Regions from separate parts of the Streptomyces diastaticus subsp. diastaticus genome, predicted to be linked through region 4. Evidence: riboswitches for the same ligand, from Rfam matches in the RefSeq annotation. Region 4 holds a riboswitch; each other region holds the start of a gene.

Region 1 (5,033 bases), on a different contig from region 4:
AGGCCGAGGACGGTGGCGCCCTCCTCCCCGGCGAGGAGCAGGTCGAGCGGCCGGGACAGGGCGAGCAGCAGGCCGGTGCCCGCGACCAGGACGGCGGCCGGGAGGAACAGGCTGTCCCAGCGGGCGCCGCCGAGACCGCCGAGGGTCCAGAAGAGAATGGCCCGGGCGTGCTCGGCCTGGCTGGAGAGCACCAGGGCGAGGCTGGTCAGCGCGGAGAGGATGTACTGCACCGCGACCCCGGCGAGGATCAGCCGGCCGGTCGTCATGGTGCCGCCGCGCCGGGCCATCGCGTAGACGGCGACCAGCGCGCCCATCGAGCCGGCGAAGGCGGCGACGGGCAGGGCGACGGTGCCGAGCAGTCCGGTGCCGATACCCGCGACGATGACCAGTACCGCCCCCGTGGAGGCCCCCGAGGAGGCGCCGAGCAGGAACGGGTCGGCCAGCGGGTTGCGGACCAGCGCCTGGAGGACCGTACCGGCGACGGCGAGGCCCGCGCCGACGACGACGGCGAGCAGCACGCGCGGCAGCCGCACGTTCCGGATGACCGGCGCGAGCGGCGTCGGCTCGCTCCCGGTGAGCGCGGCCAGCACCTCGCCGGGCGGGACGCGGACGGAGCCGAGGGCGAGCCCGGCGAGGCCGGCGGCCAGCAGCAGACCGGCGAGCAGGGCGAGGACGGCGGGGTACGACAGGGCCCGGCGGCGGGGCTCGGCCGCCGCCGGGGTGCCCGCGGGGGCGGTCACCACGGCCCCCTACTCGGCGGCGCGGTCGGGGTGGAGCTGGTCCGCCAGCTCGTCCACGGCGTCGGGGACGCGCGGGCCGAGTACGGCGGAGGAGAGCGGCAGGACGGCGAACCGCTCGTTCTTGATCGCGGGCACGTCCTTGAGCGCCGGGTCGTTCAGGAGCTGCTTCTTCTTGGCGGCGACGGGGGTGCCGCCGTAGTCGTAGATGACGACGACCTCGGGCTTGCGCTCGACGACCTTCTCCCAGGAGACGTCGCCGAAGGACTTGTCGAGGTCGGCGAAGACGTTGCGGCCGCCGGCCCGGCTGATGAGGTCGTTGCCGATGCCGTGGCCGCCGGCCGTGAAGGCCGAGCTGTCGCCGCTGTCGAAGACGAAGACGGCGGGCTTCTCGGCGCCCTTGAGGCGTTCGGCGGTGGCCGCGAGCTGCTCCTCCTGCTCGGCTATCAGCTTCTCGGCGCGCTGGGGCACGCCGAACGTCCGGGCCACCTCGCGCAGTTCCTTGCGCAGCTCCTTGACGCCCACGGGTCCGTCGGTGCAGCCCTCGACGTTGAGGCGGGTGGGGACACCGTCCTCGGCCAGGGCGGCGCGCTCGCGCCCCGCGCCCTTGTCGAAGGCGCTGGCGTAGCCGCCGTAGACGAAGTCGGGTGAGGCGGCGATCAGCTTCTCGTAGGAGGGGTACGCGTCGGCGACGACCTCGATCCGGTCGTAGGCCGCGCGGTACTCGGGGAGGATCTCGTCGTCCAGGAAGGCGGTGCCCGCCATCCGGTCCTCCAAGCCGAGGGCGAGCATGACCTCGGTGACGTGCTGATTCATCGTCACGGCCCGCTCGGGCGCCTTCTCGAAGGTGGTCTTCACCCCGCAGTTGGTGACGGTGTACGGGAAGCCCTCGCCGCCTTGGGCGTCCTGGCCGCCCTTCGCCCCGGTCCGGCCGCCGTCGGCGGCGCCGCAGGCGGTGAGCGGGAGGAGGAGGGCCGCCGTGGCGGCGAGCGCGCGCGGGGCGCGACGGGGTCCGGACATGACCGTGCCTCTCCGGGGGATGACCGCGTCCCCTGGTAGTGCGAAAGGCGGCGGGTCAGTGTCGGACTCCCGGGCCCGCGCGCGTCGCCGCGCCGGGCCTGGTCACCGTGGCGGGACCGCGCCGGATTCGCACCGGCTTCCTGTCCTCCGCCGCCTGGGTGAACGCCGCGATTCTGTCACGCGGGGGGCGGAGGTTCCGGGGCGAGCCGGGGAGACGGTGCTCACACCGGGGAGGGCGGGACGGGGGGCCGCCGCCCGGACCCTCCGTGCGCTCCGGCCCGGCGGCGGCCATGCTGGTCCCCGACCGTCCAGCCCCGGAGGCCCCGTTGCCGCCCCACCCCGGCTCCCCCGCGCCCACGTCCAGCACCTCCCCCGCCGTGGGGCGCGCACTCGACATCCTGCTGCACCTCGCCGGGCGGACCGGGCCGGTGCGGGCGGCCACGCTCGCACGGGAACTGGGGATGCCGAGGTCGTCGGCGTACCACATCCTCACGGTGCTGGCGGAGCGCGGGTTCGTGACCTACCTGCCCGGGGAGCGGGCGTACGGGCTCGGGGTGGCGGCGTTCGAGATCGGGTCGGCCTACCTGCGGCACGAGCCGCTGGAGCGGCTGGCCCAGCCGGTGGTGCGGCGGCTCGCGGGACGGCTCGGGCAGACCGTGCACCTCGGGGTGGTCTACGGCGCCGAGACCGTCTACCTGCTGAAGGAACGCCCGCCGCGCGGACGCGCGGCCGACACCGCCCTCGTCACCGACATCGGCGTCCGGCTGCCCGCGCACCTGACCGCCAGCGGCCGGGCGATCCTCGCCCACCTCCCCGAGGCGCAGGTCCGCGCCCTGTATCCGCGCCCCGGGGACCTGATCACCCGCACCGGCCGGGGTCCGCGCTCGCTCGCCGAGCTCCTCGGCCTGCTCGCCGCCGACCGGCGGCGCGGCTGGTCCGAGGAGACCGAGCTGGTCTCGGAGGGGCTGCGCTCCCTCGGCGCGGCCGTCTTCGACCACCACGGCCATCCGGTCGCCGCCCTCTCCACCACCTGGCGGCGCCACTACGCCCCGCACGGCACCGACGGCGTGCGGGACGCCCTGGCGCGGGCGGCGGCCCGGCTGACTTCGGCGGTGTCGGGGCGGGCGCCGGGCGGCTGAGCCGGGCGGCCGCCCCGACGGCGGGACGGTGTCAGCGCTTCCTGGCGACCGCCCCGTACATGGCGATGTCGCGGCCCTCGATGCCTTCCTGCTCGGGCCCGGGGCGCCACTCGTGGACCTGGGTGACTCCTGGTTCCAGCAGGTCCATGCCGTCGAAGAACGAGGTGGCGGTGGCGAGGTCGCGGAGTTCCATGGGCATGCCCTGCTGCCGGTACTCCTGGGCGACCCGGTTGACCTCCTCGGGGGCGAAGTCGGCGGTGCCGATGGTCATCGCCAGGTAGCTGCCGGAGGGCAGCGGGTCCAGCAGCCGCTGGATCAGGCGCCGGTCGTCCGGGGGCAGGATGAAGTGCAGGATGCCGATGACCAGCAGGCCGACCGGCCGGTCCAGGTCGATGAGTTCGCGGAACTCGGGGCTGCCCAGGATCGCGTCGGGGTCGTGCATGTCGGCGTCCACGTAGGCGGTGGCGCCCTCGGGTGCGCTGCGCAGCAGCGCGCGGGCGTGGGCCAGGACGATGGGGTCGTTGTCGACGTAGACGACGTGCGACTCGGGGGCGACCTCCTGCACCACCTCGTGCAGGTTGGGAGAGGTCGGCAGGCCGGTCCCGACGTCGAGGAACTGGCGTATGCCGTGGTCCTCGGCGAGGTGGCGGGCCGCGCGGTGCATGAAGCGCCGGTTCTCCAGCATGTGGACGGGGAGGGCGGGCCAGTGACGGCACATCGCGTCCCCCGCCTCGACGTCCGGCGGGTAGTGGTCCTTGCCGCCCAGGATGTAGTCGTAGACGCGGGCGGAGTGGGCTCGTGAGGTCGCGAGACCGCTCGGGCGTGGCTGCGGGGCGTTCATGCGGCGTCTCTTTCACTCAAGGGAAGTCGTCTTCTCCTGTCTGTCCGCACCGGCCACCGGCCATGTGCGCGGTGCGGGCGTCACCGGTCCGCCCGTGCTTGCAGCGCGATGACGGCGATGTCGTCCAGGCGATTCTGCACCGGCGGCAGCAGTCCGCGGACCAGGGCGGGCAGGGAGGCCCCCCGGCCGGCCAGTTCGTCGGTCCGTTCGCGCAGGCGCCGGAGGTTGTGACCGATGTCGGTGCCCGGGGTCTCCACCAGCCCGTCGGTGTAGAACACCATGACGTCGCCCTCCCGCAGCTCCGTCTCCTGGTCGGAGCGGGGAAGGCCGTCGGCGACGCAGAGCGGCGGGTCCGCGCCCGCCGGGTTGTGCAGGTACCGGGCCGGCTGCCCGGCGGGGATCAGCAGGGGCGGGGGGTGGCCGGCGTTGGACAGGGTGACGCGCCAGAGGTGCTCCGTCTCCCGGCGCAGGATCGCGTGGACCGCCGTGATCATCGACGGACTGTCGAGCGCCTGCACGACCCGGTCGAGGCGGTCCAGGGTGAGGGCGGGGCTGACGGCCGGGCCGCTGTCGTAGGCGAGGGCGCGCAACATGCTGTTGACGCGCCCCATGGTGGTGGCCGCGTCCACGTCGTGGCCCGCGATGTCGCCGATGGTCAGGGCGAGTGCGCCGTCCGAGAGCTTGACGGCGTCGTACCAGTCCCCGCCGACCTCCGCGTCCGAGTCGGCCGGGTGGTAGAGCGCCGTGCTGACGAGGCCGTCGACGAGCGGCGGGGCGGCGAGGAAGGACTGCTGGAGCGTGAGGGCCGTGTCACGGGCGCTCTGCAACTCCATCGTCCGCCGCAGGGGCCCGCTCATCTGCTGGAAAACGTCCTGCAACAGCCCGAGATCGCCCTCGTCCGCGGGCGGGTTGCCCCGGCAGGTCGCCGTGGTGGCCAGCGCGACCGTCCGCCCGGCCACCACGACGGGCAGCAGGGCCACACTCGTCGCCCCGGCCTCCCGCAGCCACCGGCTGGAGGCGGGTGAGATGCCCGTCTCGGGGGGCCGCCCCGAAGGGAAGGTCAGCAGCCGTGCCCGCTGCTCGCGCATCGCCCGTCGCGCGACCGGCCCCAGCAGGAAGTCCGGCTCCAGGGGGGCCAGGGAGGGCAGGCCGGGGGCGAGGTCGACGCGCTCGATCGAGGACGCCGCCGAGGCGCTGCCCGTACTCCAGAAGTCGGTCTCCTTCTCGTGCGGGACGAGGAAGATGGCGACCGCGTCGGCGAGTTCGGGGACGACGGCCGCCGCGGTCGTCATGAAG
Region 2 (5,033 bases), on a different contig from region 4:
GCCGGTCCTCGGAGGCGCCGACCGGCAACTCCACCATCCTGGCCGGCCGCTCGCCGCCGGGCCCGTCCACCGGGTGCGGCCCGTCCGGGCAGCCGGGGTCGGGCGCCGCCGGATCGCAGGAGAACCGGCACCCCTCCACGGTCCGCACCGGCGGCAGCAGCGCGGCCAGCGCGCGCACCGCCGTCGACTTGGCGGTGCCCTTCTCCCCCCGGACGAGAACACCGCCGACGGCCGGGGAGACCGCGTTCAGCAGCAACGCCAGCCGCAGGTCGTCCTGACCGACGATCGCGGTGAACGGATAACGGGAACTGGTACTCATCGGGACTTCACTCCTTCACTCACCGGGACCCCGCACCGCACGGCGGCGGCGCGGGCACGGCGGACGGGGGACGCGGGGCCGGGACGTACGGACGGGCGGCTCACGGCGCGCCCGGCGGCAGGAACGGCAGGCCGGGAGGGGCGCCCCGCTCGATCAGGCGCAGCAGGGCATCGGTGTCGGCGTGCTCCTCGATCAGGTCGCCGAGCCGGTCGAGCTGCTCCTCGCGGAGCCGGCCGAAGGAGGTGTCGGGGGCGGGGACGAACCGGCGGCCCGCCGCCCGGGCCACCTCGGTGAGGAACGCCCTGCGGTAGCCGTCGCTCTCCAGCGAGCCGTGCCAGTGGGTGCCCCAGACCGCGCCCACCCGGCAGCCGTCCAGGGCCCGCCCGCCGGCGTCGGTGAAGACCGGCTCGCCGCCCAGCACCTCGGCGACGCCGTGGTGGATCTCGTACCCCTCGGCGGGCTCGCCCAACGCCGAACCGCTCGGCCGGGCCAGCGTCTTCTCCGCCGCGAACCGCACCCGGACCGGCAGCACGCCGAGCCCCTCGACGGTGCCCGCCCGGGACTCCACCTCGTCCTCGATCCGCTCCCCGAGCAGTTGGTAGCCGCCGCAGACGCCGAGCACCGGACGCCCCTCGGCGACCCGCCGCAGCAGCGCGTCGGCGAGACCCCGCTCGCGCAGCCAGGCCAGCGCGCGGACCGTGCCCCGGGTGCCGGGGACCACCACCAGGTCGGCGTCGGCCAGCTCCTCGGGCCGGTCCACGAACCGCACCACGACCCCCGGTTCCGCGGCCAGCGCGTCCACGTCGGTGAAGTTGGACATCAGCGGCACCGCGCAGACCGCGACCCGCAGCACGTCCTCACCGACCGGCGGCGCCACCACCGACTCGCGGACCGCGCCGCGCAGCGAGACGCGCAGCCCGTCCTCCTCGTCGATGCCGAGCCCCTCGGCGTACGGCAGGACACCGAAGGTGTGGCGGCCGGTGAGGCCGCGCAGCATGTCGATGCCGGGCTTCAGGAGTTCGGCGTCGCCGCGGAACTTGTTGACGACGTACCCGGCGACCAGCGCCTGGTCCTCGGGGGCCAGCAGCGCCGTGGTGCCGAAGAACGAGGCGAAGACGCCGCCCCGGTCGATGTCGCCGACGACCAGCACCGGCAGCCTCGCCGCCCGGGCCACGCCCATGTTGACGATGTCGGTCCGGCGCAGATTGATCTCGGCCGGACTGCCCGCACCCTCGCAGACCACCACGTCGTGGGTGGCACGCAGCCGCGCCAGGCAGTCCAGCACCGGCTCCAGCAGCGCCTCCCGGCGGCCGCCCGCCACCGCCCGGGCCGCTTCGCCGGGGGGCACCGAGCCGAAGAAGCCCCGGGCGCTCAGCTCCCCGACCGGCCTGCCGAGCAGCACCACCTGGCTGGAGCGGTCGCCACCGGGCTTGAGCAGTACCGGATTCATCAGCGCCGTCGGCTCGACGCGGGCCGCCTGCGCCTGCATCGCCTGGGCCCGGCCGATCTCCGCGCCCTCCCGCGTGACGAACGAGTTCAGGGACATGTTCTGCCCCTTGAACGGCGCCACCTTCATCCCGCGCCGCGCCAGCCACCGGCAGACGCCGGCCGTCAGCACGCTCTTCCCGGCGTCCGAGGTGGTCCCCGCGATCAGCAACCCGCCGCTCATGCCCCTGCCCCTCCCTGTCCTGTCGTCGCGCGCCGTGCGCGCCCGCGTATCGCTCCGGCCGCCAGCCGCGCGCCCGCCCCCGCGACCAGCGCCAGCGCGCCGACCCGCCGGGAGAGCCGGGCGGCCCGCTCGACGTCACCGGGCCGCACGGCGCGGCCCGCCGTGCCCAGCACCGGCCGGTGCTCGGTCCGCCCGCCGTAGGCGAGGGTGCCGCCGAGGCGTACGCCGAGCGCCCCGGCGAACGCCGCCTCGACCGGGCCCGCGTTGGGGCTGGGGTGGCGGTGCGCGTCGGCGCGCCAGGCGCGCAGGGCGCCGCGCGGGTCGGGCCCGGCGAGGACGGCGAGGGCCGCGGTCAGCCGGGCGCCCGGGTACCCGACGGCGTCGTCGAGCCGGGCCGAGGCCCACCCGAACCGGCGCAGCCGGGGGGACTTGTGGCCGACCATGGCGTCCAGCGTGTTGACGGCGCGGAAGCCGGCCAGACCCGGCACGCCGGCCACCGCGCCCCAGACCAGGGCGCCGACCACCGCGTCGGAGGTGTTCTCGGCGACCGACTCCACCACGGCCCGGGCCAGCGCGTCCGCGTCCAGCGCCTCGGGGTCGCGCCCGCAGAGCCGGGGCAGCAGCCGCCTGGCCCCGGCCACGTCACCGGCCTCCAGCGCGGCTCCGATCAGCCGGGCCTCACGCACCAGCGAGGTGCCGCCGACCACCGCCCAGGTGGTGGCGGCGGTCAGCGCGACGGCCGCGCGCGGGTGGGGGCGCACAGCGCGGGCGGCCAGTGCGGCTACCGCGGTGGCGCCCCCGGCGCACAGGGCGGTGTGCAGCGCGCCCCAGCCCCGGTGGTCGTGGAACAGGCGCCGCTCGACGGCGGAGGCGGCCCGGCCGAAGAGGGCCACGGGGTGGCCCCGGCGGGGATCGGCGAGGAGGGCGTCGGCCAGCAGCCCGGCGGTGGCGCCGTACGCGAAGACGCGGTCGGCCCGGTCCACGGGCTCAGCCCGTTCGGCGCTCGGCGTACCGGGGGAGTGGGCAAGGGGGCGGCGACGGGCAGCCACGCATGGCGGTGTGTCCTCACTCAGGGTCCGCGCCCTGGTTCGACGTGACCGGGGGCGAGAGTCTCCTGGCTTCCGGATCGGCGGCACCCCCTGGCCTTCCAGCCCTTTCGGGCCGTGGCGCTCGGCGGAGATGCCGCTCCCCGGTGACAGTGGCGGGACCGCGCCGGATTCGCACCGGCTTCCTCTGCTGCCTCCGTGTTTCGGCCCCGGCAGTCCACCACGGCCCCGGAACACCAGTCAACTCGCCGTTGACCTGCGAGGAAGAGTGTGTGGAGGCCCACAGCCGGGGTGTACGCACCCAGGACGGCGAAGGGCGGGCCGGACGCCGTGCGTCCGGCCCGCCCTTCGCCGGCGGGTGGTGGCCCTCAGACCACGATGACGTAGATCCCGTAGGCGACCGCCGCCGCGCAGAGCGCGAAGCAGAGGTAACCGCCGGCCTTGGCCGCGGCGCCGGACCCGCCCTGCGCGCCGCTCGCGCTCTTGGAGAGGCCCACGATGCCGAGGGTGAAGAAGCCGACGAGCGCGACGGTGACCACGAGGCTCACGCCGAAGACGGAGCCGAGAGCTGCCCAGTCGATGTCCATGGTGAGGAGTCCTTACGTACGCGAGGCCGGGTCAGACCCGCGCCGGCCGGGCGGGTTCCGCGGCGGCGGAGGGGTGGCCCGGCTGGGCCGGGATCGAGGGGAGCGGGGAGCCGCCCGCGGGACCGTCGTCGTCCCGGTCGCCGGAGGCCGGCACGGTGGCCCCGTCGGAGGCGACGGCCGCGCCGGTGGGCGGCGGGGCGACGGAGGCCATGGCCTGCGTGACGACGCCCGCGGGCTCGTCCTGGACCGGCTCGACGTCGTTGACGTTGTCGTGGGTGACGGGGGAGCGGCGCGAGCGGAGCCAGATCGCGAAGGACCCGCCGACCAGCAGGACCGCGGTGGCGGCGACGCCCCAGTCGCCCTGCTTGGTGAGGAGTTCGGCGGCCGCGCCGACGAGGGCGGCGGCCGGCAGGGTCAGACCCCAGGCCACGAACATCCGGGTGGCGGTCGACCAGCGGACCACGCCGCCCTTGCGGCCGAGGCCCGCGCCCATCACGGCGCCGGAGCAGGACTGGGTGGTGGAGAGGGAGAAACCCAGGTGGGAGGAGGCGAGGATGACCGTCGCGGCGCTGGTCTGGGCGGCGAAGCCCTGCGGCGGGGTGAGGTCGGTCAGGCCCTTGCCCATGGTCCGGATGATGCGCCAGCCGCCCAGGTAGGTGCCGAGCGCGATGGCGACACCGGCGGAGACGATGACCCACAGCGGGGGGTTGGAGCCGGGCGCGAGGACACCGCCGGTGACCAGGGCGAGGGTGATGACACCCATCGTCTTCTGGGCGTCGTTGGTGCCGTGCGCCAGCGAGACCAGGCCGGCCGAGGCGATCTGCCCGGCGCGGTAGCCCTTGGCGGTGGACTTCTCGTCCACGTTCCGGTTGATCCGGAAGGTGAGCCGGGTGGCGAGCATCGCGGCGAGGCCGGCGACGATCGGCGCGGCGAGGGCGGGCAGCAGCACCTTGGTGACGACGGTGCCGCCGTTGACGGAGGACCAGCCCGCGGACATCACCGCGGCGCCGATGAGGCCGCCGAACAGTGCGTGCGAGGAGCTCGACGGCAGGCCGACGAGCCAGGTCAGAAGATTCCACAGAATGGCGCCTACGAGGGCGGCGAAGATGACCTCCGTCTTCAGCCCGTCCTCGTTGATGAGTCCGCCGGAGATCGTCTTGGCGACCTCCACGGAGAGGAACGCGCCGACGAGGTTGAGGACGGCGGACATCGCCACCGCGGCCTTGGGCCTCATCGCGCCGGTCGAGATGGTGGTGGCCATCGCGTTGGCTGTGTCGTGGAAACCGTTCGTGAAGTCGAACACGAGAGCGGTCACGATCACGATCCCGAGGAGAAGCGTGATGTGTTCCATTTACCCGGACTTCTGTGGGACGTCGTTGGCTCGTTGAACGTAGGGGCGTTGAGTGAACGGA
Region 3 (5,033 bases), 200 kb from region 4:
TCCGGGACGGGCACGGCGGAGCCGGGGCGCCCCGGCTCCTGCCGCTCCCCGTCAGGGGCGCCCTGCGGTCAGGAGGCGGTGAGCGCGGCCCGGACGGTACGGGCCGCGGCCACCAGGTTCTCCAGCGAGGCACGGGTCTCGGGCCAGCCGCGGGTCTTCAGGCCGCAGTCCGGGTTGGCCCAGAGGCGTTCGGCGGGGATGGCCGCCAGGCCTTCGCGGAGCAGGGCGGCGGCCTCCTCGGCGTCGGGGACGCGCGGCGAGTGGATGTCGTAGACGCCGGGGCCCGCCTCACGCGGATAGCCGTGGGCGGCCAGTTCGTGCGCGACCCGCATGTGGGAGCGGGCCGCCTCCAGGCTGATGACATCGGCGTCGAGGTCGTCGATGGCCTGCACGATGTCGCCGAACTCCGCGTAGCACATGTGGGTGTGGATCTGGGTGCCCGGTGCCACCCCGCCCGTGGTGAGGCGGAAGGCCCGGGTGGCCCACCGGAGGTAGGCGGGCCGTCCGGCGGCGCGCAGCGGCAGGGTCTCGCGCAGCGCCGGCTCGTCGACCTGGATGACCGGGGTACCGGCCGCCTCCAGGTCGGCGACCTCGTCGCGCAGGGCGAGGGCGACCTGCGCGGCGGTCTCCCCGAGCGGCTGGTCGTCCCGGACGAAGGACCAGGCCAGCATGGTGACGGGCCCGGTCAGCATCCCCTTGACCGGCCGGCCGGTGAGCGACTGGGCGTACGCCGTCCAGCGCACCGTCATCGGCGCGGGACGGGAAACGTCCCCGGCGAGGACCGGGGGGCGGACGTACCGCGTGCCGTACGACTGGACCCAGCCGTGCCGGGTGGCGAGGTAGCCGGTGAGCTGTTCGGCGAAGTACTGGACCATGTCGTTGCGCTCGGCCTCGCCGTGCACCAGGACGTCGATCCCGGCCTTCTCTTGGAAGGCGATCACCTCGGCGATCTCGGCGGCGATGCGCTCCTCGTACCCGGCCGTGTCGATCCGGCCCGCGCGCAGGTCGGCGCGGGCCGCGCGGACCTCGCCGGTCTGCGGGAACGAGCCGACGGTGGTGGTCGGCAGCAGCGGCAGCCCGAGCCGCTCCCGCTGGGCCGCGGCCCGCTGCGGGTACGGCTGGGACCGGCGGGCGTCGGCCCCGGTGACGGCGGCGGTCCGGGCGCGGACGGCCGGGTCCCGGGTGAGCGGGGAGTTCGCGCGGGAGGCGAGGTCGGCGCGGTTGGCGGCGATCTCGGCGGCGATGGCGCCGGTGCCGTGGGCGAGGCCCGTGGCGAGGGTCGCGACCTCGGCGGTCTTCTGCCGGGCGAAGGCGAGCCAGCGCAGGACCCGCGGGTCGATGTCGCGTTCCGGCGCGGTGTCGAGCGGAACGTGCAGCAGGGAGCAGGAGGCGGCCACGTCGACGCGGTCGGCGAGACCGAGCAGGGTGGCGAGGGTGGCCAGGGACTTCTCGAGGTCGTTGATCCAGATGTTGCGGCCGTCGACGACACCGGCGACGAGCCGCTTGCCGGGCAGGCCGCCGACGGCGGCGAGGTCGTCGAGGTTGGCGGCGGCGGCCTCGGTGAAGTCCAGCGCCAGCCCCTCGACCGGCGCCTTGGCCAGCACCGGCAGCGCCTCGCCGAGCCGGTCGAAGTACGAGGCGACCAGCAGCCTGGGCCGGTCGGTGAGGGCGCCGAGGTCGCGGTAGGCGCGGGCGGCCGCGTTCAGCTCGGCCGGGGTGCGGTCCTGGGCGAGGGCGGGCTCGTCGAGCTGCGCCCACGCCGCGCCGGCGGCCCGCAGGTCGGCCAGGACCTCGGCGTAGACCGGGAGCAGCCGGTCGAGCAGGGTCAGCGGCTCGAAGCCGGCGGCGACCCCGGGGGCGGGCTTGGCGAGCAGGAGGTAGGTGACGGGGCCGACGAGGACCGGGCGGGCGGTGTGGCCGAGCGTGAGGGCCTCGGTCAGCTCGGCGACCTGCTTGGCGGAGTCGGCGCTGAAGACGGTGTCCGGGCCCAGCTCGGGCACCAGGTAGTGGTAGTTGGTGTCGAACCACTTGGTCATCTCCAGCGGCGCGACCTCCTGGGTGCCGCGCGCCATGGCGAAGTACCCGTCGAGCGGGTCGGCGTCGACGGCGGCCCGGTGGCGCGCGGGGACGGCGCCGACCATGACGCTGGTGTCGAGGACGTGGTCGTAGTACGAGAAGTCGCCGGTGGGCACCTCGTCGATGCCGGCCCCGGCGAGCTGGGCCCAGTTGGCCCGGCGCAGCCCGGTCGCCGTCTCCTGGAGGGCGCCGGCGGTGACGCGGCCCTTCCAGTAGCCCTCGACCGCCTTCTTCAGTTCCCGGTGCTGTCCCTGGCGGGGGTAGCCGTACACGGTCGGCCGTGCTGCCGCGGCCGCGGACTTCGCTGTCACGGAACTCTCCTTCGCGAGACGTCTCCTGCATCCCGGCCACGGGACGCGAGCGCGAAGGGACGACGGACCGGACGGCGGGGGTCCGCGCCCCGGGGGCGCGCCCGTCCGTCCGCTCTGTGCTCCTCCGACCCGCCCACGAGGTCACCGGGATGTCCGCACACGGATGTCGCGTGCGGGCAACGGGCAGGTCTTCGGACTCGCGGGCACGTCCGCCGAAGGCGGACACCTACTGGCCGTCGCTTCCCGGACCCGTTCCCCGGACCCAGTGCGTATGACGGCGTTCGTTCCCACTCACCGCTGCGGGGCAGTCCCGGATTCCCACCGGGTTCCCTCTTGCGACGCCCCGTCTGGCGGACGGGGCGAACCAGCTGCACGGGGCAGCCTAGCCGGGGGCGGGGGCCTCGCGGGGGTGGGTGTTCACATGGCGGGACGCGGGGGCGCTGCAGGCGTTCCCGCATCTCCTCCCGGGGCACCAGCGGGGCGAGCCGCCCGGGACGTGACGACCTGCCGCAGATCCGGCAGATCCTCATCGACACCCAGCGGAACGTGTACTCCGGGGTGACCGAGGACGAGGAGTTCCGGCAGCGGTTCCCGTGGTTCGTGGACCACTGGGGCGGGCACCCGGGGTTCTCCTGCGTGATCGCCCGCGACGGGGACGAGGTGGCGGGGTTCGCCTACGGTGCCCCCGGCACGGAGGGCCGCGAGTGGTGGCGTAAGCACCTGGACGAGGCGCCGGAGCGGGCCCGGACGTTCCACCTCTCGGAGCTGATGGTGCGCGAGCTGCCGCTGCCCTGAGCCCTGAACACGTGACGAGGGCACCCCGGCGACGGGGCGCCCCTCGGCGCGAGCGGGTGGCGACGGTCAGCAGGTGACCGTTTCCTTCCAGGCCTGGAGGCCCGAGGTCCGGTGGTACAGGTACGCGCCCTTGCGCAGGGTGGTGCACTTGCTGCCGCGGCCGGCCGTCACGCCGCCCCGTCCTGCCACCCCCCGCTCATCATCGCCGCCAGCCGCCGGGCCGCGTCCGGGCCGAAGCACAGCTCCAGGCTCTCGGCCGACTCGCGGGCGGCGCGCTCGCCGCGGGGGAAGAGGGCCGCCTCGTACGTGGCGAGGGCGCGCTCGGGGTCCTGCGGACGGGCCAGCAGAGCCGCGGCGAGTTCGGCGCCGTCGAGCATGGCGAGGTTGGCGCCCTCCCCGGCGAACGGGGACATGAGGTGGGCGGCGTCGCCGAGCAGGGTGACGCCGGGAGCGCGCTCCCAGCGGTGGCCGACGGGCAGGGCGTGGACGGGACGGGCGACGAGCGGGCCGTCGCCGTCGGCGAGGAGGGAGCGCAGGCCCTCGTCCCAGCCGTCGAAGTGGGCGAGCACCCGGCGGCGGGCGGCGGCCCGGTCGGCGAGGCCGAGGGAGTCCAGCAGCTCGGCGGGGCAGCGCAGGGCGACGTAGGTGTGCAGGCGGGCGCCCGGTTCGCGGTGGGCGAGGAGGCCCTTGCCCTGGTCGAGGGCGAAGAGCAGGCCGGAGCCGACGAGGGCGGCGGCACGGGGATGGCGGCGGTCGGCGTCGGTCAGGTCGGCCTCGACGAAGCTGACGCCCGTGTAGGCCGGGGCGGCGTCCGAGACCAGGGGGCGCACGCGCGACCAGGCTCCGTCGGCGCCGACGAGGAGGTCGGTGGTGAGAGTGGTGCCGTCGGCGAGGCGGACCTCGTGGCGGCCGCCTCCGAGCGGGGTGGCGGCGGTGACCTGGGCGCCCCAGCGGACCGTTCCGGCGGGCAGCGCGTCGAGCAGCAGGTCGCGCAGGGCCGCGCGGTGGACCTCGGGCCGGCCCCCCTCGGCGTCGTCGGCGTGGTGGACGGTGGCGTGCCGGTCCAGGACGCGCGTGGCCTCACCGCCGGGCTGCACCAGGCGGCGGAACCCCTCGTACAGCCCGGCCTCGCGCAAGGCCGCCTGGGCGGTGTCCTCGTGCAGGTCGAGCATGCCGCCCTGGGAGCGGGCGTCGCGGTCGGCGTCGCGGTCGAGGACGGTGCAGCCCACGCCGTGCAGGGCCAGGACGCGGGCGAGGGTGAGCCCGCCGAGCCCGGCGCCGACGACGAGGAGGGGGTGGTGCTCGGGTATGGGGGCGGTGGTCACGGTGACTCCTTGGGGGCTCGCGGGCACGGGGCGGGGAGAGCGCGGCGGCCGGGGCGGGAGAGCTGAATCCCTGGGGGCCGTCGTCACGACTCCACCGTAACGAACGCGTTCGTCGCGAACAAGTACGACACGAACAGGTGCGACACGAACACGATCCTCACGTCGCGAAGGCGCCGCCGGAGCGCCCACCCGCGCCTCAGGGCCGCCGTGCACCGCTCCACGGGAAAAGCGGAGGCCAGGGGTCGCACGCTCCCTCGCGGGCCCGGCGCGCCACGCCCCTTCACTTCCTGACGCCACGGCCGCACTTCCTTCACGTCTTGCGACAACTCTTGACGCCTCAGGTTTCCGGGAGAACCATCACCCCCCATGGAGAGCGCTCTCAGGCGCTCTCCCGCCTTTCCCTGTGGTCACTCGCTCCTGCCCTCCCCCCACTTCGACAGCTCAGGAGAGCCGACATGCCCACCACCCCCTTCGGACCCCCACACCCGGACGGCGGACCACGTCCCGGGACCCGGCGCCGCAGAAC
Region 4 (5,033 bases):
TCTCCGTCCCCGGCGCATCCGGCGGCCGCGCTCACCCGGAAGAGTGAAATGCGGCTCTGGCCGTGCTCGGTGGTGGCGTACCCCTTGTGCGCCCCGGAGGCCGGAGGTGCGTAGCATCACCCCGAGAGTCTCTCAATCATTGAGATAGTCACTGATCGAGCTTTCTCCGGGTACGGGCGCCGTCGAGGCGTGCCCGTACCGGTCCGCCGTCCGTCCGCCCCGTTCCCGCACCGTCCGCGTCACCGTCCCAGGAGTGCGATGTCCAGCGCCACCCGCAAGGGCCGAACCGCCCGAATCCTCATCCCCCTCGTCCTGCTGATCGCCTGGCTCGGCGTCGGCGGCACCCTCGGCCCGTACGCCGGGAAGCTCGGCGAGGTCGCCACCAACGACCGGGCCGCCTTCCTGCCGCAGAGCGCGGAGTCGACGAAGGTCTCCGAGGAGCAGAAGGCCTTCTCCGCCGACGAGGCACTGCCCGCCCTCGTCGTCTGGACCTCGAAGGACGGCGGGCGGCTGCCGGCCGGCGCCCGCGAGGCCGCCACCGGCACGCTCGCCTCCCTCGCCGACGCAGGCTTCACCGCCGGGCGCCCCTCCCCCGCCCTCGCCTCGAAGGACGGCCGGGCGCTCGAAGGAGTCGTCCCGCTCCGCACCGACCTGGACGAGCTCCAGCCGGTGCTGGACGACATCAAGGAGGCCGCCGGGAAGGTGCCGGGCACCGAGGTGGCCGTCGCCGGACCCGCCGCCAGCCAGGCCGACCTCTCCGACGCCTTCGCCGGGATCGACGGCCTGCTGCTGGGGGTCGCGCTGATCGCGGTACTGCTGATCCTGCTGGTGGTCTACCGCAGCGTGCTGCTGCCGCTCGTCATCATCTTCGGCGCGGTCCTCGCCCTCGGACTCGCCTGCGCGGTGGTGTACGCCCTGGCCGAGCGGGACGTGGTCCGGGTCGACGGGCAGGTGCAGGGCATCCTGTCGATCCTGGTGATCGGTGCCGCCACCGACTACGCGCTGCTGCTCACCGCCCGGTTCCGGGAGGAACTGAGCCTGCACGGCGACCGGTTCACCGCGATGCGGCTGGCCTGGCGGCAGTCGTTCGGACCGATCACCGCCAGCGCCGCCACCGTCGCGCTCGGCCTGCTGGCACTTCTCCTCAGCGACCTCACCAACAACCGGGCCCTCGGACCCGTCGGGGCCATCGGCATCGTCTGCTCGGTCCTCAGCGCGCTCACCTTCCTGCCCGCCGCTCTGGTCCTGCTCGGCCGGGCCGCCTACTGGCCGGCCCGGCCCAAGGTCACCGGCACCGGTGGCAGCCACCGTCTGTGGCAGCGGGTCGCCGACCGGGTCGACAGGACGCCGCGCAAGGTCTGGGCGATCACCCTGGCCGCCCTCGTGGCGTGCGCGGCCTTCGCCCCGACGCTGAGCAGCCGGGGCGTCCCGCTCGACGAGATCTTCGTCAACGACGCACCGTCGGTCTCCGCCCAGGAGACGCTGAGCCGTCACTTCCCGGGCGGCGCCGGCAACCCGGCCGTCGTCATCGCCGACGCCGGCCGGGTGGACGAGGTGGTCGCGGCCGCCGAGAAGACCGAGGGCGTCGCCTCGGTCGCCCCGGTCACCGAGTCGGGACGGCCCGGCGGCGGCGAACCGCGCGTCGTGGACGGCCGGGTGCGGATCGACGCCACCCTCCAGGACGGCGCGGACAGCGACGCCGCCAAGGAGACCGTGGCCCGGCTGCGGACCGCCGTACACGCGGTGGACGGCGCCGACGCGGTGGTCGGCGGCTACACCGCGCAGCAGTACGACACCCAGCGCACCGCCGAGGCCGACCGGAACCTGATCATGCCGGTGGTGCTGGCCATCATCCTCGTCATCCTGATCGCGCTGCTCCGCTCGCTGGTGACGCCGCTGCTGCTGGTGCTCACCGTGGCACTGAACTTCGCCGCCACCCTCGGCATCGCCTCGCTGGTCTTCACCCACGTCTTCGGCTTCACCGGGACGGACGCCTCCGTCCCGCTCTACGGATTCGTCTTCCTGGTCGCCCTCGGCGTCGACTACAACATCTTCCTGATGTCCCGGGTCCGCGAGGAGACCGCGCTGCACGGCACCCGCGAGGGCGTACGGCGGGGCCTGACCACCACCGGCGGAGTCATCACCTCGGCCGGTGTGGTCCTGGCGGCCACCTTCGCGGCCCTCGGGGTGATCCCGCTGGCCTTCCTCGTCCAGATCGCCTTCATCGTCGCCTTCGGCGTGCTGCTCGACACCCTGGTCGTGCGCTCCCTGCTGGTCCCCGCCCTGGTCCGCGACATCGGCCCCGCCTCCTGGTGGCCGGGCGCGCTCAGCCGCCGGGCCGAGCCGGCGCGGGACGCCACCGAGGACGACCGCACCCCGGCATGACCGCAGGCCGTACGGGCACGGCGGGCCTCCCCCCACCCCAGGGACCGGGAGGCCCGCCGTGCTAGCTTTCGCACGCCAGTCGTACCCGCGCATCTCGATGCGAACGGGTCAGGGAATCCGGTGCGAACCCGGAACTGACGCGCAGCGGTGAGGGCGACGGGCGGCGCAGTACGCCACTGGGGCATCCCCCGGGAAGGCGCGCCGTCCGCACGACCCCGAGTCCGAAGACCTGCTGGCCCTCCGCCCCTTCGGGCGGGGTTCCTGTACGCCAGGCTTCGCGACCGAGCCTCGACACGAAAGCCGTACCCCCGTGCTTGTTGCGCCCTTCCGCCGGATCTCCCTCGCCGCCTCCTGCACCGCCCTCGGCCTGCTGCTCACCGCCTGCGGGGGCCAGGGCTCCGAACCCGCCGCCGAGGCGAAGGAGGCCGGGGCGGCCACGCTGGAGAACTGCGGCCGCACCGTGACCGTCGAGCAGCCGCCGCGGCGAGCCGTCTCGCTCAACCAGGACTCCACCGAGATCCTGCTCTCGCTCGGTCTCGCCGACCGGATGGCGGGCACCGCTACCTGGACCGACCCGGTCCTGCCGCACCTGGCGAAGGACAACGCCAAGGTCAAGCGGCTCGCCGACAACAACCCCTCGTTCGAGAAGGTCCTCGACGAGGAACCGGACTTCGTCACCGCCTCCTTCGAGTCGACCCTCGGCAAGGGCGGCGTCGCCACCCGCGAGGCGTTCGAGGACCTCGGTGTGGGCACCTACGTCTCGCCCGCCGACTGCGCCAAGACCAACTCCGGTGACGGGGACGGCGCGCGGACCGATCCGCTCTCCCTGGCCGACATCCACGGCGAGGTCACCGACCTGGCGAAGGTCTTCGGCGTCGAGGAACGTGGTGAGAAGCTCGTCGCCGACCTCGGCCGGCGGGCCCGGAAGGCCACTGACGGGCTGAGCACCAGGAAGGCTCCCGAGGACGAACGGCCCACCCTCCTCTACTGGTTCGCCAACGCCGAGGCGCCGTACATGGGCGGCTGCTGCGGTGCGCCCGGCATCATCACCGAGGCCGTCGGCGGGAAGAACGTCTTCGACGACACCAAGGACGAGTGGCCGCAGATCAACTGGGAGACCGTCGCCGACCGCGACCCCGACGTGCTGGTCATCGGCGACCTCACCCGCAAGTCGCAGACGGCGGAGAGCGCCGCCAGGAAGATCGCCTTCCTGGAGTCCCACCCGGCCACTCGCACCATGACGGCGGTGAAGAGGAAGCGGTACGTACAGGTGAGCGGGGCGGCGCTGAACCCCTCGATCCGCACCGTCGACGGCATCGAGGAAGTCGCCGCCAAGCTGCGTGAGTTCGGGCTGGCGAAGTGACCGTCACCGCCGCGCGCCCCGGCACGGGGCCCGGGCGGGCGCGGCGGCCGGGGGCGTGGACGCTCGGTCTGTCGGCTCTCGTCCTGCTGCTGGCCTCCGTCTCGGTCGCCATCACCATCGGTCCCGCCCGCGTCTCCGTCCCCGACGTGTGGGCCGTCGTCGCCTCCCGCCTCGGCGGCCGGGAGAGCGGGCTGACGCCCATCCGTGAGGGCATCGTCTGGGAACTGCGCTTGCCGCGTACCGTGCTGGCCGCCGTCTGCGGGGCCGGGCTCGCGCTCTGCGGCGTGGTCATGCAGTCGCTGCTGCGCAACCCGCTGGCCGACCCGTTCGTCCTCGGCGTCTCCTCCGGCGCCTCCACCGGCGCGGTCGCCGTGGTCGTCCTCGGGCTCGGCGGCGGCGCGCTGTCGGTCTCCACCGGCGCCTTCGTCGGCGCCCTCGTCTCCTTCGGTCTCGTGCTGCTGCTCAGCCACAGCCTCGGCGGCACCACCGACCGGGTGGTGCTCTCCGGAGTGGCGGGTATGCAGCTCTTCTCCGCGCTCACCTCGTTCGTCGTGATGTTCGCCGCCGACGCCGAACAGACCCGGGGCATCCTCTTCTGGCTGCTCGGCAGCCTCTCCGGCGCCACCTGGACCGACGTCTGGGCCTGCCTGGCCGTGCTGGCGGCGGCGCTGGTGGTGTGCGGGGCACGGGCCAACCAGCTCGACGCCTTCGCCTTCGGAACGGAGAGCGCCGCCTCCCTCGGCGTCCCGGTGGCGCGGACCCGGCTGGTCCTGCTGACCGTCACCGCGCTGCTCACCGCCGCGCTGGTCAGCGCCGCCGGAGCGATCGGTTTCGTCGGGCTGGTGCTGCCGCACGCCGCCCGCGCCCTGACCGGCACCCTGCACGGGCGGCTGCTGCCGGTGGCGGCGCTGAGCGGCGCCGTCTTCCTGGTCTGGGTGGACACCCTGGCCAGGACCGTGCTGGCGCCGCAGGAGATCCCGGTCGGCGTGGTCACCTCGCTGATCGGCGTGCCCGCCTTCGTCCTCATCATGTACCGCACCCGGAGGCCCGCGTGACCGGCCGTGCCACCTGCCCGGCCGGCCGGCCGGCGCTCCGCGCGGAACGGGTCTCGCGGTCGGCGGGCGGGCGGCTCATCCTGGACGGCGTCACGCTCCAGGCGCGCGCCGCAAGCACGGTCGGGCTCATCGGGCCCAACGGCTCCGGCAAGTCGACCCTGCTGCGGCTGCTGGCAGGGCTGCTGGCGCCGTCCGCCGGCACCGTCACCGTGGACGGCTCCACCCCGGCC

The links. A riboswitch is a leader RNA that binds a small molecule or an ion and turns the genes downstream of it on or off. The one in region 4 is predicted to bind cobalamin.
Region 1: another riboswitch for cobalamin. It lies ahead of Sdia_RS06555 (ABC transporter substrate-binding protein); the one in region 4 lies ahead of Sdia_RS22240 (ABC transporter substrate-binding protein).
Region 2: another riboswitch for cobalamin. It lies ahead of Sdia_RS12120 (cobalamin biosynthesis protein); the one in region 4 lies ahead of Sdia_RS22240 (ABC transporter substrate-binding protein).
Region 3: another riboswitch for cobalamin. It lies ahead of metE (5-methyltetrahydropteroyltriglutamate--homocysteine S-methyltransferase); the one in region 4 lies ahead of Sdia_RS22240 (ABC transporter substrate-binding protein).

Annotation. Positions count from the first base shown of each region.
Region 1 covers NZ_BLLN01000002.1:1,081,141-1,086,173, reverse strand. Annotated here, with positions in the region: gene Sdia_RS06560 (FecCD family ABC transporter permease) at 1-743, opposite strand, end outside; gene Sdia_RS06555 (ABC transporter substrate-binding protein) at 750-1,757, opposite strand; cobalamin riboswitch at 1,793-1,939, opposite strand; gene Sdia_RS06550 (IclR family transcriptional regulator) at 2,135-2,896, shown strand; gene Sdia_RS06545 (SAM-dependent methyltransferase) at 2,928-3,737, opposite strand; gene Sdia_RS06540 (SpoIIE family protein phosphatase) at 3,818-5,033, opposite strand, start outside.
Region 2 covers NZ_BLLN01000003.1:828,784-833,816, forward strand. Annotated here, with positions in the region: gene Sdia_RS12110 (putative cobaltochelatase) at 1-319, opposite strand, end outside; gene Sdia_RS12115 (cobyric acid synthase) at 420-1,988, opposite strand; gene Sdia_RS12120 (cobalamin biosynthesis protein) at 1,985-2,971, opposite strand; cobalamin riboswitch at 3,097-3,221, opposite strand; gene Sdia_RS12125 (hypothetical protein) at 3,403-3,621, opposite strand; gene Sdia_RS12130 (inorganic phosphate transporter) at 3,653-4,972, opposite strand.
Region 3 covers NZ_BLLN01000005.1:1,275,142-1,280,174, forward strand. Annotated here, with positions in the region: gene metE (5-methyltetrahydropteroyltriglutamate--homocysteine S-methyltransferase) at 69-2,387, opposite strand; cobalamin riboswitch at 2,553-2,771, opposite strand; gene Sdia_RS23045 (hypothetical protein) at 2,934-3,182, shown strand; gene Sdia_RS23050 (FAD-dependent oxidoreductase) at 3,350-4,507, opposite strand; gene Sdia_RS23055 (pectate lyase-like domain-containing protein) at 4,963-5,033, shown strand, end outside.
Region 4 covers NZ_BLLN01000005.1:1,072,935-1,077,967, forward strand. Annotated here, with positions in the region: gene Sdia_RS22235 (MMPL family transporter) at 259-2,385, shown strand; cobalamin riboswitch at 2,445-2,636, shown strand; gene Sdia_RS22240 (ABC transporter substrate-binding protein) at 2,696-3,748, shown strand; gene Sdia_RS22245 (FecCD family ABC transporter permease) at 3,745-4,803, shown strand; gene Sdia_RS22250 (ABC transporter ATP-binding protein) at 4,800-5,033, shown strand, end outside.